Regions from separate parts of the Denitratisoma sp. DHT3 genome, predicted to be linked through region 2. Evidence: riboswitches for the same ligand, from Rfam matches in the RefSeq annotation. Region 2 holds a riboswitch; the other holds the start of a gene.
The links. Region 2 has a riboswitch for cobalamin ahead of B9N43_RS10445 (TonB-dependent receptor domain-containing protein). Riboswitches for the same ligand answer to the same signal wherever they lie in the genome.
Positions count from the first base shown of each region.

Region 1: another riboswitch for cobalamin. It lies ahead of btuB (TonB-dependent vitamin B12 receptor); the one in region 2 lies ahead of B9N43_RS10445 (TonB-dependent receptor domain-containing protein).

Region 1 is NZ_CP020914.1:2,417,494-2,425,112, reverse strand. It holds gene lipB (lipoyl(octanoyl) transferase LipB) at 1-559, opposite strand, end outside; gene B9N43_RS11130 (YbeD family protein) at 538-801, opposite strand; gene B9N43_RS11125 (D-amino acid aminotransferase) at 791-1,645, opposite strand; gene B9N43_RS11120 (D-alanyl-D-alanine carboxypeptidase family protein) at 1,863-2,999, opposite strand; gene B9N43_RS11115 (P-II family nitrogen regulator) at 3,363-3,551, shown strand; gene B9N43_RS11110 (septal ring lytic transglycosylase RlpA family protein) at 3,592-4,590, opposite strand; cobalamin riboswitch at 4,610-4,815, shown strand; gene btuB (TonB-dependent vitamin B12 receptor) at 4,923-6,749, shown strand; gene B9N43_RS11100 (hypothetical protein) at 6,773-7,357, shown strand; gene cobO (cob(I)yrinic acid a,c-diamide adenosyltransferase) at 7,357-7,619, shown strand, end outside.
Region 2 is NZ_CP020914.1:2,263,565-2,271,183, forward strand. It holds gene B9N43_RS10430 (efflux RND transporter permease subunit) at 1-1,010, opposite strand, end outside; gene B9N43_RS10435 (DUF1302 domain-containing protein) at 1,067-2,866, opposite strand; gene B9N43_RS10440 (DUF1329 domain-containing protein) at 2,894-4,255, opposite strand; cobalamin riboswitch at 4,395-4,591, opposite strand; cobalamin riboswitch at 4,724-4,918, shown strand; gene B9N43_RS10445 (TonB-dependent receptor domain-containing protein) at 5,029-6,906, shown strand; gene B9N43_RS10450 (FecCD family ABC transporter permease) at 6,910-7,619, shown strand, end outside.

The DNA of each region.
Region 1 (7,619 bases), 150 kb from region 2:
CGGTCACGCCCAGGTCCCTCAATTGGGTGACGGCCAGCCCGGCGTAGCCGCAGGGATTGATGGCGGCGAAGGGGGCCAGGTCCATGTCGATGTTCAGGGCCAGGCCGTGATAGCTGCAACCGTTCTTCACCCGCAGCCCCAGGGCCGAGACCTTGGCGGCGCCGACATACACGCCGGGGGCGCCGCTCCTGCGCTCGGCCGCGATGCCGTGGTCCGCCAGCAGATCGATGACCGCCTGTTCCATGCGTTGCACCATCTCCCTCACCTTGTAGGGCTTGCGCCGCAGGTCCACCAGCAGGTAGACCACGAGCTGGCCGGGGCCATGGTAGGTGATCTGGCCGCCGCGGTCGATGGGCACCACGGGAATGCCGATGTCACGCAGCAGGTGCTCGGCGCGGCCGGCCTGTCCCTGCGTGTAGACCGGCGGGTGTTCCAGCAGCCAGCACTCGTCGGGCGTGTCCTCCCGGCGCGACAGGGTGAAGTCCTGCATGGCGCGCCAGGTGGGCACGTAATCCAGGCGGCCCAGGCGGCGGACGATCAGAGCACCACTTTCACCCATGGATGGCCGGTCAGGTCCTGGTAGAGGGCGTCGAGCTGGGCCTTCGAGGTGGCGCGCACGGTGCAGGTCAGGGAGAGGTACTTGCCGCTGGAGGAGGGGCGCATCTCGATCGTGGCGCCGTCGAAGTCGGGGGCGTGGACCCGCACCACTTCCAGCACCGCCTGGGCGAAGCCGTTGCGGGTTTCCCCCATGATCTTGAGGGGAAAGTCGCAAGGAAATGCGAGCAGGGTTTCATCCGCCATTGCGCATCACCTTCTGCTTGAATTCCTGGTAGCTGCGGTACATCGCGGCATAGACCGGGCCGGGGCTGCCGGCGCCGATGGGCCGGTCGTCGAGGCGGACGATGGGCAGGATCTCCTTGGTGGAGGAGCTCAACCAGAGCTCGTCGGCGCCGCGCACCTCGGTTTCGAGGATGTCGCGCACCTCGTGCGGCAGGCCGGTCGCGGCCGCCAGTTCCAGCACCACGTCGTAGGTGATGCCCGGCAGCATCAGATGGTTTTTCTGGGGGGCCAGCAGCACGCCGTCCTTCACCGCGAAGATGTTGGCGGCGGCGCCCTCGGTGAGGATGCCGTCGCGGAACAGCACCGTCTCGGCGCAGCCGGCCTCCACGGCCTCCTGGCGCAATAGGCAGTTGGCCAGGAGCGAGATGGCCTTGATGTCGCAGCGGTGCCAGCGGTTGTCGGCGGCGGAGACGGCGGTGACGCCGGTCTGGCGCAGTTCGGCGGGGGGCACCGGCAGAGGCTCCGTCATCAGGAAGACCGTGGGCGTGGCCGCCTTGGGAAAGGCATGGTTGCGCACCGGCGCGGCGCCCCGGGTGACCTGGAGATAGACGGACTGGTCGTCCCATTCGGCGCTCTCCACCACTTCCCGCACCAGCGTCTCCCAGACTTCGGGGCCGTGGGGATTGGCGATGCGCACGGCGGCCAGGCTGCGGTCGAGCCGGCGCAGGTGCTCCGCCAGGCGGAAGGGGCGGCGCGAATAGACGGGGATCACCTCATACACGCCGTCGCCGAAGAGGAAGCCCCGGTCCATGACCGAGATCCGAGCTTCGCCGGGAGGCAGCCATTCGCCGTTGAGATAGACCATCATGCTGGATGCCTCTGTGGGTTGCGGAGAACGATCGGCAAACGCTCCGCGCCCCCCTGAAACAGCAGCTTTCCCGTCGTGCCGCCGCAAGGGAAAGCGGCCCGCGCCGGAGGCGCAGATGGTACACTACCGCCACGGAGTTCCCCGTGACTTCGAGCGCAGCGAGCTTGCAAGCTCCCCCGCCCTGGGGCGGGGGCCGGGGGGTGGGGGGGCATATCTATTCGAACCAGAGTTTCACGGTGCCCCAGGCGCGGCCGAGCAGGCCGGCGACCGGCACCGTCTCCAGGGCCTGCACCGGGTAATCGCCCCAGGGCGTGCCGTCGACCGAGACGCGCAAGGTGGCGACGGTGGCGCCGGCGGCGATCGGCGCGATCAACGGCTGGCGCGACAGCAGTTGCACCTTGATCCGGTCGGGCGGGGTGCCGCGCGGCAGCGACAGCACGAAGTCGCTGGCGAAGCCGGCCTTCACCGTGCCCTGCGCGCCCTTGAAGACCTTGAGCCGGGAGAGGGCCTGGTCCTTGGCGTAGAGCTGCACGCCATCGAAATACTGGAAGCCGAAGTTGAGCAGCTTGAGGGATTCCTGGGCGCGCGCCGAGTCGGAGTCGGTGCCCAGCACCACCGAGATCAGGCGCCGCGGCCCGCGCTGGGCCGAAGCGATCAGGCAGTAGCCGGCCGCCTCGGTGTGGCCGGTCTTGACCCCGTCGACCGTGGGATCGAGCCAGAGCAGGCGGTTGCGGTTGGGCTGGGTGATCTTGTTGTAGGTGTACTGCTTGGTGGAATAGATCGAGTAGTACTCGGGAAAGTCGCGGATCAGCGCCCGCACCAGCCGGCCCAGGTCGCGCGCGGTGGTGTAGTGCTGGGGATCGGGCAGGCCCGTGGCGTTGACGAAATGGGTGCCGGCGAGGCCCAGGCGCCGCGCCTCGCGGTTCATGCGTTCGGCGAAGGCCGCCTCGCTGCCGGCGATCGCCTCGGCCAGGGCGACGCAGGCGTCGTTGCCCGACTGCACGATCATGCCGCGGATCAGCTCGTCCACCGTGACCGGCAGGCGCGGCTCGATGAACATCCGCGAACCCGGCACCTGCCTGATGTTTTCCGAGACCGGCACCGTCTGTTCGGGCTTGAGCACGCCCTGCTTCAAGGCGGCGAAGCTCAGGTAGGCGGTCATCAGCTTGGTCAGGGAGGCCGGCTCGATCCGCTCGTCGGCCTTCGCCGACGCCAGTTCCTGGCCGGAGGCGTGGTCGAGCAGCAGCCAGGCGTTGGCGGCGAGCGGGGGGGCGGGGGGAATCGTTTGGGCCAGGGCGATGCCGGAGAACAGAGTCAACACCAGGCCGAGGAGTCGCAGTGAATGTTTCATGGCGGCGAAAAGTATACCCTTTACGATTCCCCCCCGCAGACGCGCTCCCCGGTCGTCGCCGCAGAAAAACCCCGGAACTTTTGCCGCTGCGCGCAGCCTCCCTCGCCCTCATGATCCGCCTGCCGCCCATCCTTCTCGCCGCCCTCTTTGCCAAACTGGCGCAGACAGCCCCTGTCCGGGCTGGAGATGTGCCGTTGCCGGCGGTCGCCTCGTCGTTCGAGGCCGTGCAACGTCTGAAATTGTATCGATAGGGGAAACAATCGCAGTCTCTGTAAAAATGACCGAGATCGACCTTCAGGTACCATGCGGATGTTTTCTTTGGGCTACAAGGCGCGCCCTTTGATTGTATATCCGTGGGAAACAATGAGGGAAATCAAGGCCGTCATCCGCCCCGGCAAGCTGGACGCGCTACGCCAGGTGCCGGGCTTTCCCGGCATGACCGTCAGCAAGGCCGAGGGCGTTTCCGCGCCCGAGCGCATGGGCGACGGCCTGGTCTGGGTGACCGACGTGGTCCGGGCGGCGTTCGTGCACAATCCGCCGTCCGCAGCGTAGGCGGCGCGGCACCACGCCGCGCGGGCGCGGATGGGAAAGGTCAGCGGACGATGATCGTCGGCCGCACGCCCAGGGCGTTGGCGATGCGCGAGACCGCGGCCTCGGCTTCGGCGCGGCTGGCGAAGGGGCCGATCTGCACCCGGTGCAGCTTGCCCGCCACTTCGGTGCGGAAACGGTCCGAGAGCCAGTCCAGTTCGCGGGTCATGTGGGTGCGGAAGCTGTCGGCGTTGTCGGGGTTGCCGAAGGCGCCCAACTGGATGAAGGTGCCGCGCGCCTCGGCCACGGCCGGTGCGGCGGGCGCCGGCTCGCTGGCCAGGCGGGCGATGGGATCGTCCTCCGGCGGCGGCGGGTTGCGCAACGCCAGGGTCGGCGACAGACCCGGCAAGGGGAGCGGGGTTTCGCCCGGACGCAGGCTTTCCACCTCCACCAGGCCGCTGCCGTTGCCGGTGAGTCCCAGCTTCCAGGCGGCGGTGTAGGAAAGATCGATGATGCGGTCGCCGTGGAATGGGCCGCGGTCGTTCACCCGCAGCACCACGGCGCGGCCGTTGGCCGGGTTGCTCACCCGCACGTAGGAGGGGATCGGCAGCGTGGTGTGGGCGGCGGTCATGCCATACATGTCGTAGGGCTCGCCGGAGGAGGTCTTCTGGCCGTGGAACTTGCGGCCGTACCAGCTGGCGATGCCGCGCACCTTGTAGGACGCGGCGTCCTTCATGGGCACGTAGTCCTTGCCCAGCACCGAGTAGGGATTGTTGGCGAAACGGTGCAACGGCTCCCATTGCGGCACGGCGTCGGGAATGGCCTCCATGTCCTCGGGCGGATTGTCGCCGGGGCCGTCGTCCTTGTAGAAACCGCCGCCCTTTTTCAAGACGTAGGCGGCCGCCTTGGGCGGCGCCTTCCTGGTGGTCGCGGGCGCGGGCGTCGCGGCCTCGCCCTGCTCGGCCGCGGGCCGCGGCGGCACGCTGCCGCAGGCGGCCAGGAGCAGGGGAACGACGAGGGGGAACAGGCGCGTCGCGCGCCGGCGGGACAAGGCGATTGACATGGCGCGAATCATACCTGCTAAGATGCGCCCCGCTTCAGGTGTCCCCATTCGGGGATGAAACGGGAAGCCGGTGCGCCCGCAAGGGCAATTCCGGCGCTGCCCCCGCAACGGTAAGCGAGTCAAGGAATCGGCCAGAGCCACTGTGCATCCGCATGGGAAGGCGCCGGTTCCCGGGAAACCTCCCGCTCGCCAGCCCGGAGACCGGCCTGGAGTCGAATGTCGGCGTTGCGGAGGGCGATGCACCGAGAAGGGTGCACGCCCTTCTTTCTGAATCTCCTCTGCAGGCCGTTTGGCCAACCTGGCGCGCGGGTGTGCGCAGATGAGGAGCTTTCATGAAGTCCCGCTTTCTTCCGGCAGCCTTGCTGCTCGGTTCCCCTTTTGTCCTTGCCGCCGAGTCGGCGGCGGTTGTCGATGCCGGCGCCGTGGTGGTGACGGCGACCCGCACGGCCCGGCCGGCCGAGACCGAGCTGCTGCCCGTCACCGTGATCGACCGGGCGGAGATCGAGCGCAGCCAGGCGGTTTCCGTACAGGATCTGCTGCGCTTTCAGCCCGGCATCGCCATCGCCAACGCCGGCGGCCAGGGCAAGGTGACCAGCCTGTTCCTGCGCGGCGCCAATGCCGACCATGTGCTGGTGTTGCTGGACGGCGTCAAGCTCGGCTCCGCCAGCACCGGCACCGCCGCCTTGCAGGACCTGCCGCTGGAAATGATCGAGCGGATCGAGATCGTGCGCGGCGCCCGCTCCAGCCTCTACGGTTCCGAGGCGCTGGGCGGGGTGATCCAGATCTTTACCCGCAAGGGCGGCCGGGACGCGCGGCCGGCGCTCTCTCTCGGCGCCGGGAGTCACGGAACTTGGCAAGGCGCCGCGTCCCTGGCCGGCAACTTCGGCGCCGCCGGTTGGTACAGCCTGGGCGCGGCGACTTTCGAGACCGCCGGCCTCAACGCCTGCAAGGGCAGCCGCAGCGCGGGCTGCTTCGTGGCGGAGCCGGATCGCGACGGCTATCGCAACCAATCGGGCCGCCTGCGCTTCGGCTGGCGCTTCGACAACGGCGCCGAAGCCGAGGTGAACTGGCTGCGCGCCGAGAGCCGCAACAAGTACGACGGCAGCAGCGTCAATGCCGCGCAGTCCGTGCAGCAGGCGCTGGGCGCCAGCCTGGGCGTCGCGCCGCTCGCCGGCTGGCGCGCCACGCTGCGCCTCGGCCAGAGCCGGGACGCCGCCGACAACTTCAAGGATGCGCTGTTCAAGAGCCGCTTCAATACCCGGCGCGACACGGTGAACTGGCAGAACGAAATCGCCCTGGCTCCGGGCCAGCAACTGGTGGCCGGGGTGGACTGGCAGCGCGACCGGCTGGAAAGCACCACCCGCTACGCCGTCGGCAGCCGCGACAATGCCGGCGTCTTCGCCCAATATCTGGCCGAGGCGGGCGGCCACGACTGGCAGCTCTCCGCGCGGCGCGACGACAGCGAGCAGTTCGGCGCCAAGACCACCGGCGCCCTGGCCTGGGGCCATGCCCTGACGCGGGACCTGCGCCTCACTGCCAGCCATGGCACGGCCTTCAAGGCGCCGACCTTCAATCAGCTCTACTACCCTGGTTTCGGCAATCCGCAGCTGCGGCCCGAGGAAGCGCGCAGTCTCGGCCTGGGCCTCGCCGGCACGCTGCCCGCCGGCCGCTGGTCGGTGAATGCCTTCGAGACGCGGATCGACCGGCTGATCGGTTTCGACAGCCGCTTCACGCCGGTCAACATCGATGCCGCGCGCTTGCGCGGCGGCGAGGCGACGGCATCGTGGCGCGGCCGTGACTGGGAACTGCGCGGCACCCTGAGCCTGCTCGACCCGGAAAACCTCGGCGCCGGCGCCAACCATGGCAAGACATTGCCGCGCCGGGCACGCCAATCGTTCCTGCTCAGCGCCGATCGCGAGGCCGGCGCCTGGCGCTGGGGCGCGGACCTGCGGGGCGAGGGCCATCGCTACGACGACCTCGCCAACACCGTGCGCCTGGGCGGCTACGCCACCGTCGACCTGCGCGCGGAATACCGCATCGACCCCGTCTGGCGCCTGCAAGCCAGGATCGAGAACCTTCTCGACCGCGGCTATGAAACCGCCTACCTCTACAACCAGCCCGGCCGCGGGCTGTATCTCACCCTGCGTTACCAACCCTGATCTTCCAACGAAAGGAGCATGACATGATGAACGCAACCACCCTGCGCAATCCTCGGGTACTGATCCTCGCCCTGACCCTGCTCATGGCGCTGACCCGCAGCCACCACTGGGCCGGCCTCCATACGCTGCCCGACGCCTCCTGGGCGGTGTTCTTCCTTGGCGGCGCCGTGCTCGGCTCGCTGCGCGCCTTCGCCGGCCTCTGTGCGCTGGCGGCGGCCATCGACTGGGCGGCGATCGTCCTCGGCGGCGTCTCCGGTTTCTGCGTGACGCCCGCCTACGCCATGCTGCTGCCGGCCTACGCCGCACTCTGGCTCGGCGGACGCTGGTATGCGCGTCAACGCCGGGGCGTCTCGGAGCCCTGGGCCGCGCTGGTCCTGGCCGTGCTCCTTTCCGCCCTGGTGGCGGAGCTGTGCTCCAGCGGCGGTTTCTATTTCTTCGGCGGACGTTACGCCGATCCCACGCTGGCCGGCTTCCTGCCGCGCCTGGTGCGCTACTTCCCGCCCATGCTGGGGACGATGGCCTGCTACGTGGGCCTGGCGGTCGCCGCCTGGGCCGCGCTGTCGGCCATGCTGCCGCGCCAGGCGGCCGCTCGCCGGGAGGATCGTTGATGAGTGCGGAACGCGACCAGCGCCATGCCGATCGCATGGCGCGGAAGAAGGCCGTGGTGGATGCCGCCATCGCCCGCGCCACGGTGTCCAAAGGACTGATCCTGGTGCTCACCGGCAACGGCAAGGGCAAGTCCAGCTCCGCCTTCGGCATGGTGGCCCGCGCCCTGGGCCACGGCATGCGGGTGGCGGTGTTCCAGTTCATCAAGGGCAGCGGCGCCACCGGCGAGCAGGCCTATTTGCAGCGGGACCCCCTGGTGCGCTG
Region 2 (7,619 bases):
GCAAGCGTACCCGGTAACAAAAGACTCGAAAAACTTTCTCGTGCTGCTTCTGAAGGATTCTTGCCCCGTGCCACTGCTGACGAGATGGCGTTGATCTGTTGAACACCATGGGATACGCCAATTGCAAAGATTAGAAACGGGATCAGAATGGCAAGAGGATCAAGGCCAAGGCCGAGCATGACCAACGTTCCAAATTGCCACAGGACGGAACACAAGGAGCAGAGCAAGGGCAGTAGCGTGAGCCTGATGGAGCGGCAGTACCCGTAAACTGCAAGGGCTGTGAGCAGGAAGGCCAAACCAAAGAATAGATATACGTTCCCGGCACCATCGGCAATGGCGCCCATCTGTTTGGCAAATCCGATAATCTCCACTGAATGTTCATGTGTTTCGTATTTCTGGCGTATTTCCGTTTCTAGCCTGGCTGAGAGATTCAGATAGTCCAATTTTTGGCCCAAATGGATGTTCTCGTCGAGAATATCGGCAATGACCATCGTTGCAGTGCCATCTCTGGACACCAGGCTTCCCTGATAGCCTCCGCGTACTACCCGGTCGCGAATCTGCTCGATTTTGTTGGCATCCAGGTTGTCGGGGGTGATGTTGCCACCGATGACGTTCTCGGCATGGAATCCCTCTTCGGTCAATTCATGGAGCAGGATGTTGGGTGTCCAAAGGGATTGCACGGAACGTCGGTCTACGCCGGGAAGAAAGAGTACTGACTGGGTGATCTGATGCAGTTTCCCGAGCGTGGTGGGATTCCATATATCCCCGTTGCGAGCGCGCAATGAAATCATGAGACGGTTGGTGCCAAACAACTCGTTCCGGTATTTGAAGAAAACCTGTGAATACTCATGCCCGATAGGGATTTGTTTATCGAAGTGGGTCGATATGCGTAATTCCATGGCCTTGAAGGCCATCAATGACGTAAACAGTAGAAGTCCCGCCAGGACGATTGCTCGCCTTCGGAATAAATAGCCTTCAAGAGCAAGGACGAATCGATTGGTGCCGACCATCAGGTCACACTCCTAGGTGCAGTGGGGCGGGGGAGCCCCCGCCGTTACTGTTGTATTTAGAAGCTGTAAGAGATGGATGCGCTCAATACATCGCGATCGCGCAGCATGTTGAGATTTCCTCCGCCCCAGAATCTGCTGTAGCCGATGGTGGCTTTCCAGGTGTTGTGGTAGTCGAAATTCATTCCCACAGATAGCGCCTTGCGACCTTGCACAAAAGGAAGGCTATTGGGCGCGACGCCCCTGACGTCGTGGTAGTAATCGACGATTGGTGACAGGGTCCAGCCAGATCCCAGGATGTTGGCGTAGGTAAGGGACAGTTCTGCTACATAACCCCAGGAGGTCCGGCTTGGGAGTGAGTAGTCATTCAGGAGGTAGGGAATGCTTCCGTCCAGTGTCAGGTTCGGATAGTGCGTTACTGCTGTTTCGAACAGGAAATACCCCTCGTCGGCATTGATCATCTGTGTCAGTGACGAGGGAAGCTCCAGGAACCCGGTGAGATGGGCCTGCCATTTGCGCTCTTCCTTGTACCCGTTTACTACATAGGGAGTGGCACCGCCGAATCCATTGAAATAACTGTAGCGGCCCGCATGGGGAACCACTGGATCGATAGCTACGCTATCCCTGGGACGATAGGATACTTCGGCGCCCACTGCCCAGTCCCCCAGTGTGGTATTGAGGGACAAGCCGAACAGATCCTTGTCCATGCCATATTGTTCAACTGCACGGACGTTGATGACGTTGGTCGTGTTGGGATCATATTTGAATCCAACAAAGGGAAGCTTGTCGTGATAACGGATGTAATAAGCGGCGTACTCGGTATCTCCATTTGTCGGTTTGTAGCGGAGGTTGATGCCATATTGCCCCCGGTTTTTTGGAGTGGTGATGTCAACGGGAACGATGGTGCCTAGTCCCGGTGCCACTGAGTTGGTTAGATATTCCAGGGTTCTCCCGGATTTCGGAGCAAAGTCGCCGAATACCCCCAGAGGCTTACCTCCTGCATAGAGGGGATCCATGATCGAGGTTGGAATGAATGCGCCGCGCTTTCCCCCCTTGCCAAGGAAATCTCCATAGGACCAGTAGGTGCCGGCCGGATCTAGGATGAACTTGTTCCAACGGAACTGATAGTAGGCTTCGGTGGAAAAACCATTACCCAGAGCGGTAGAAAGCGACAGCATGGGAGCGGGAACGAATATCTCCTTCAACTGTGCTCCTGGGATGTGAATCTTCCTCAAATCGACGGCATTAATGGAATTCACGCCGCCGATGATGAATATATCCTCTCCCCAACTGATGACCTGATTGCCGAGTTTAATTTTGGCTGGTTGGCCGTTCAGTGTTAGCTCCTTTGCTACCCAGAGGTCCAGCAACGTGACATCCTGCTGCATTGCTTTTTTTGCATCTCGTTCCAAGGGAGTACGTTGGGTTTTGTCGGCACGGAAGTCCGAGGACCATGTGAATCGGCTAAAGGCGGACCAGTCCGTTGGAGACTTGAGGAAAATCTCATGGGTGCCTTTCAGTACGGTAGAAACAATCTGTCCCTTCCTGTAATTCAGGTTACCGTCATCTGAATTGCTGTAGATGAAATCGGGTGGAGCGGTGAATCCCATTCCTGGACCATTGACCAGTTCCCCCAGTGGGCCGGCAATGGAAACATTGCCACCGGAATCATTGCCAATAATGCTTGTACTCGGAGACTCCAATCGCTTTTGCATGCCGATGGACAGTGTTGAGTCAAAACTGCCAATCCAGCCATTATTAAGTTCAAACTTGAAGGCGGCAGCCGGTTTTGAAAGACCAATACCAAGGGTGCAAAGGACTAGGATCTGGCGGATCAGATACGGTGTTATGTTTTTCATGTTTGTATTCTTCATCGTTAGACCGGGTTAACGGGCGCCAATTCGGCGCAAATCCTCGGGCTCGAATTGTCTTGGATCGATACGACCCTCATCACCCGCCAACCAGTCAGTTGGCTTTGATTCCTGTGTGGCGTACTCACCCAAGTAGCGGTTAGCATTGAGATCCCATGACATGAACTCCTGGCTGACGCAGGCCCCCAATTCAACGGCAGGGTAGATGGTGGCCTCCATGACGCGCCAGAGCTTGCCTTGGCTGTCGTATTGATCTGCCTCCATCAACATCCAGGTATCCTCGTCAAGATAGAAGGTTCTCCGGGCAAACATGTGGCGCATGCCTGGTTTTACCGTGGCCTCAATCTTCCAGACACGATGAAGTTCATAGCGCATCAGATCTCGGTTTGGGTAGAGGCCCTGATACACCTCGCTCATCTTGCGTTTGGCAACGAATTTATAGTTGTTGTAGGGGATGTACATTTCCTGCTTGCCCACTAATTTCCAGTCGTAGCGATCTAGAGCGCCAGCGAACATGGGATATTGATCGGCGGTTTCCAGGTTTTCAAACCCCGGTACTGGGTTGTCATATTCCAATGCGGGAAGCCGCCGTACCCGACGTTGCCCTGGGAAATACATCCACCCATTGTTGGCCTTGTTGCCCAGGAAGTAATGCACCAGCAGTACTTCGCCGTTGCGTGAAGGTGGGGAGGTCATCATGTCGAGGATCATCATCTGTACCCCGTTGGCCTCCCTGGGTGAATTGACCTTGGTGGACGCAAAGGGGGTTAAGGCGAGCTGCTCCTGTCCCAGACCATAGAAACTTCCATCCGGATTGATGAAGTTCGTCTGGTAAGCCTCGATACGGCCTAATCCCTGCCAGCGAAGGCGATGATTCCAGACGGCCTCTGCTCCGTTCTGGGGAATCGGAAACGGAAATGCTCCACCCAGAGCGCTATCTAGGCTGTCACTCCCATCATTGGAAAGCTTTGCCAGTGTCGCATTCTGTTTGGTCCGCTCGGTGATCGTTTCGGGGTAGCCGCAGGATCGATGACTGGGATACACGTCCATACGATAACCCTTGCGGGTTTTTAATAATTCAATCTGCCCTGCCGAGAGTTTGTCTTTGTACTTTTCGAGGTTTGTGGCGTCGATGGAAAACAGGGGCTTTTCAGAAGCGTAAGGATCAATACGAGCATCTGTGAGTTTGCGTTTTTCCTTGGGCAGTCCTCCTTGCCATTCTGGGATGCTGCCATCCCGGTTACCAGTCCGTTCTGCGCCGACTGGTGTCAGTTCCCGGCCTAGCCGTTTGGCTTCGGATGTGCTGACCGCTGCCTCCGAAGTTGTCCACATCATGCTGAGGCCAAGTATTAGTACCCCTTGAGCCAGTCGTCTCATCACCATCCTCCGGTTATTTTTCAACCCTGTGCAACCAGGGCGTCCAGCCGTTCGCCAAAGCACGGCAGCAATGAAAAAAGGGCTTCGCCAACGCACAGCCAAGTGCGCTGACGAAACCCTTGCCATTGGTTTCTACAAATACACAAACACGACGTTCAGCAGGTCTTCTGGCTCTCGGATCTCCCGGATTTGCCGCGCCTTCCCACCAGGGTAGGCCCCGGCAGTGGCTGGCCGGATGCATTGCCTCCGGCCTTGCGGCATCCGTCCCCGATTACAGCGGCGGGCCCGCCACGGAATTGCACCGTGTTCCTGGATACTGAAGTCGGCCGTGATTCTTATGATTTGCTGTTCAGCTGTCAATTCGATACTAATCAAGGCTGGAGGTTTGATCAGTATGAAATACGTACGAGGTCGTCAAGTTTTAATAACGAAACAGCTTGACTCGTTATTTATACGATCATAGACTTATCGCAGAAAGTTGTTCGCGGTACCCGGCAGTCCATCCGGACGCCAGGTGAAACGGGAAGCTGGTGTAAATCCTGCGCTGCCCCCGCAACGGTAAGGAAGTGCGGAATCGTCACACACGCCACTGGGCTTCGGTCTGGGAAGGCGACGATTCAAGACTTTCGAGCCCGGAGACCGGCCACGAACATCACCATGGAAACGCCACGGGGTGGTGGCGGCCGGCGTTTGTCCGATCGAACTCCCTGTGCGTTGCCTTCATCAATCGTGACCGGTCTGCGGGGACGCCGACCGGGGAACAGGGAGTCCTCATGCAACGCCATCTTGCGCGCAGCGCCATCGCCGCTGCCATTCTTGCCGCTTTCAATGTCCAGGCCGCCGAGCCCCTCGCGGACCACGGCACCATCGTCGTCACCGCCACCCGTCAGCCGACTCCGGCGCGAGATTTGCTGAACGACTTCAGCGTATTGACCCGTAGTGATATCGATAAAGCGGGGCCGAGTGCGACGCTGGGTGATCTGCTTTCACGCCTACCTGGTATTGAGCTATCCCGAGAAGGGGGACGTGGCGCCAATGAAAATATTTTCATCCGTGGCACAAACGCAGGTCACGCCCTAATTCTCATTGATGGTATTCGCGTAGGTTCTGCCACCCTGGGGCAGGCTAATCTTTCGGCTCTACCAGTTGAGCAGATGGAGCGTATCGAAGTGGTTCGTGGCCCGGAGTCCGCACTTTATGGCAGCGATGCTATTGGCGGGGTGGTCAATATTTTCACTCGTGGTTCGAAAGAGAGCAGCTTCTCTGCCAAGGCGGGATTTGGTAGTCGCGGCAGCTATGCGGCCAATGTCGCGAAAAAGAGCAATATCGGTGACCTGAACTATCAGGTCAGCTTCGGTACCAATGGTGAAGATGGCAAGTCCAACGTGACCAATAGCGATAGTTTCGCCTACAACCCTGATAAGGACGGATTCTGGAAACGCAGTGCTGCTATGCGCATAGACTACAAGCTTTCGTCTGAAGCAGAAATTGGTGCCCAATATTTCTACAGCCAGGGACAGAACAAGTTCGATACTTCCTGGCCGAGCAAGAGCTACGACTGGAAAACATACAGCAGGATCAGCGGGTCCAGTGCATATGCTCGTTTTCAGCCAGCCAAGGAATGGACTACCTCGATACGGTTCGATCGCAGCGTGGATGAAAGCGACACCGTGCCCTCGCAAACCATCGGTGAGCTCCGTGACGACTTTCGCACCGAACGAAAACAGATCACTTGGCAGAACGACATCAACCTGCCCATCGGACGTGCGCTCATAGCGGTGGACCATCTGAAAGAACAGATTGTTACATCGAGTGCTTTCAGCCTGACTGAACGTGATATCAACTCCCTGTCCCTGGGATGGGATGCAAGCATGGAGAAGCATCGCTGGCAGGCAAATGTTCGTCGGGACCGCAATTCACAATATGGCGCAAAGAACACCTACAACCTGGGATATGGGTATCAGCTCACCCACGCTTGGCGTCTGGCAACCCATGTTGGCACAGCATTCAAGGCGCCATCATTCAACGACCTGTATTACCCTAACATTCCTTTTGTCGGCAGCGGCAACCCCAATCTCAGGCCAGAAACATCCCGCAACCGGGATGTGGCTGTTCATTATGAGACCGAGGTCCATAAAGCCAGCCTGACAGTGTTCCGCAACGACATTAAAAACCTGATCAGTTGGGAAGAAACCAGCCCCGGGTCCTGGTTCTACACTCCGGCGAATGTCGGCAAGGTCCGGATTGATGGCTGGAGCCTGAGTTATCAATGGTCAATCATCGACGGATGGAAACTGAGGGCCACCTGGAATGATCAGGATGCTCGCGATGTCACCACAGGTAACCGCCTGGCGCGCCGTGCCGAGAAATTTGGCACCTTGGGCCTGGAACATGAGACAAAGCAATGGCTAATCGGTGTAGAACTGCAGGCATCGGGCGACCGTTACGATAATTTGGCTAATACGCGTCTCCTCGGCGGTTATGGCTTGGTCAATGTCCATAGCAGTTATCAACTTTCCCCTGAGTGGTCTGCCTTCGCCCGGGTGGACAATCTGTTCGACAAACACTATGAGCTGGCCCGTAGTTCGAATGCCACATTCTCTAGTCTGGGGAGCACGGTTTTCATTGGCCTCCGCTATCTCACAAAGTAAGCCATGCCCACCCGCCGTCGCGCCCTCGCCGTGCTGTTGTTGCTGCTGCTCCTGGTAGCGGCCAGCCTGGTGGTGGGTCTGGCGGCGGGGACTTTGCCGGTCAGCACCGCCGATCTGCTGTCCCTGGTGGGCGGCGAAGGCGGCGGCATGGGGGCCGAGGTGGTGCGCAGCCTGCGCCTGCCCCGGGTGCTGGGGGCCTTCGCCTGCGGCGGCCTGCTGGCTCTGGCCGGCGCCCTGATGCAGGTGCTGCTGCGCAATCCTCTGGCCGATCCCTACGTACTGGGCATTTCCGGAGGCGCAGCGGTGGGCGCACTTTCGGCCATGCTGCTGGGTTTCTCCCTGATGGGGCTGAACCTGCTGGCCTTCGGCGGCGCCCTGGGGGCGATGCTGCTGGTCTTCGGCCTGGCCCATGGCGACAGTAGCTGGACCCAGACCCGGCTGCTGCTCACCGGGGTGATCATCGCCGCCGGCTGCGGCGCGGTGGTGGCCCTGATCCTGTCCATCACGCCGGAGCAGAAACTGCACGGCATGCTGTTCTGGCTGATGGGGGATGCCGGGCAGATTCTCCGGCCGGAACCAGCCCTGGCTGCCCTGGCGGTGGGGCTGGCCTGTGCCATGCCTTTTGCCCGGGAACTGAACCTGCTGGCCCGGGGCGCCACCCTGGCCAGTTCCCTGGGGGTGGCGGTGCCCCGACTGCGGAGCCTGATCTATCT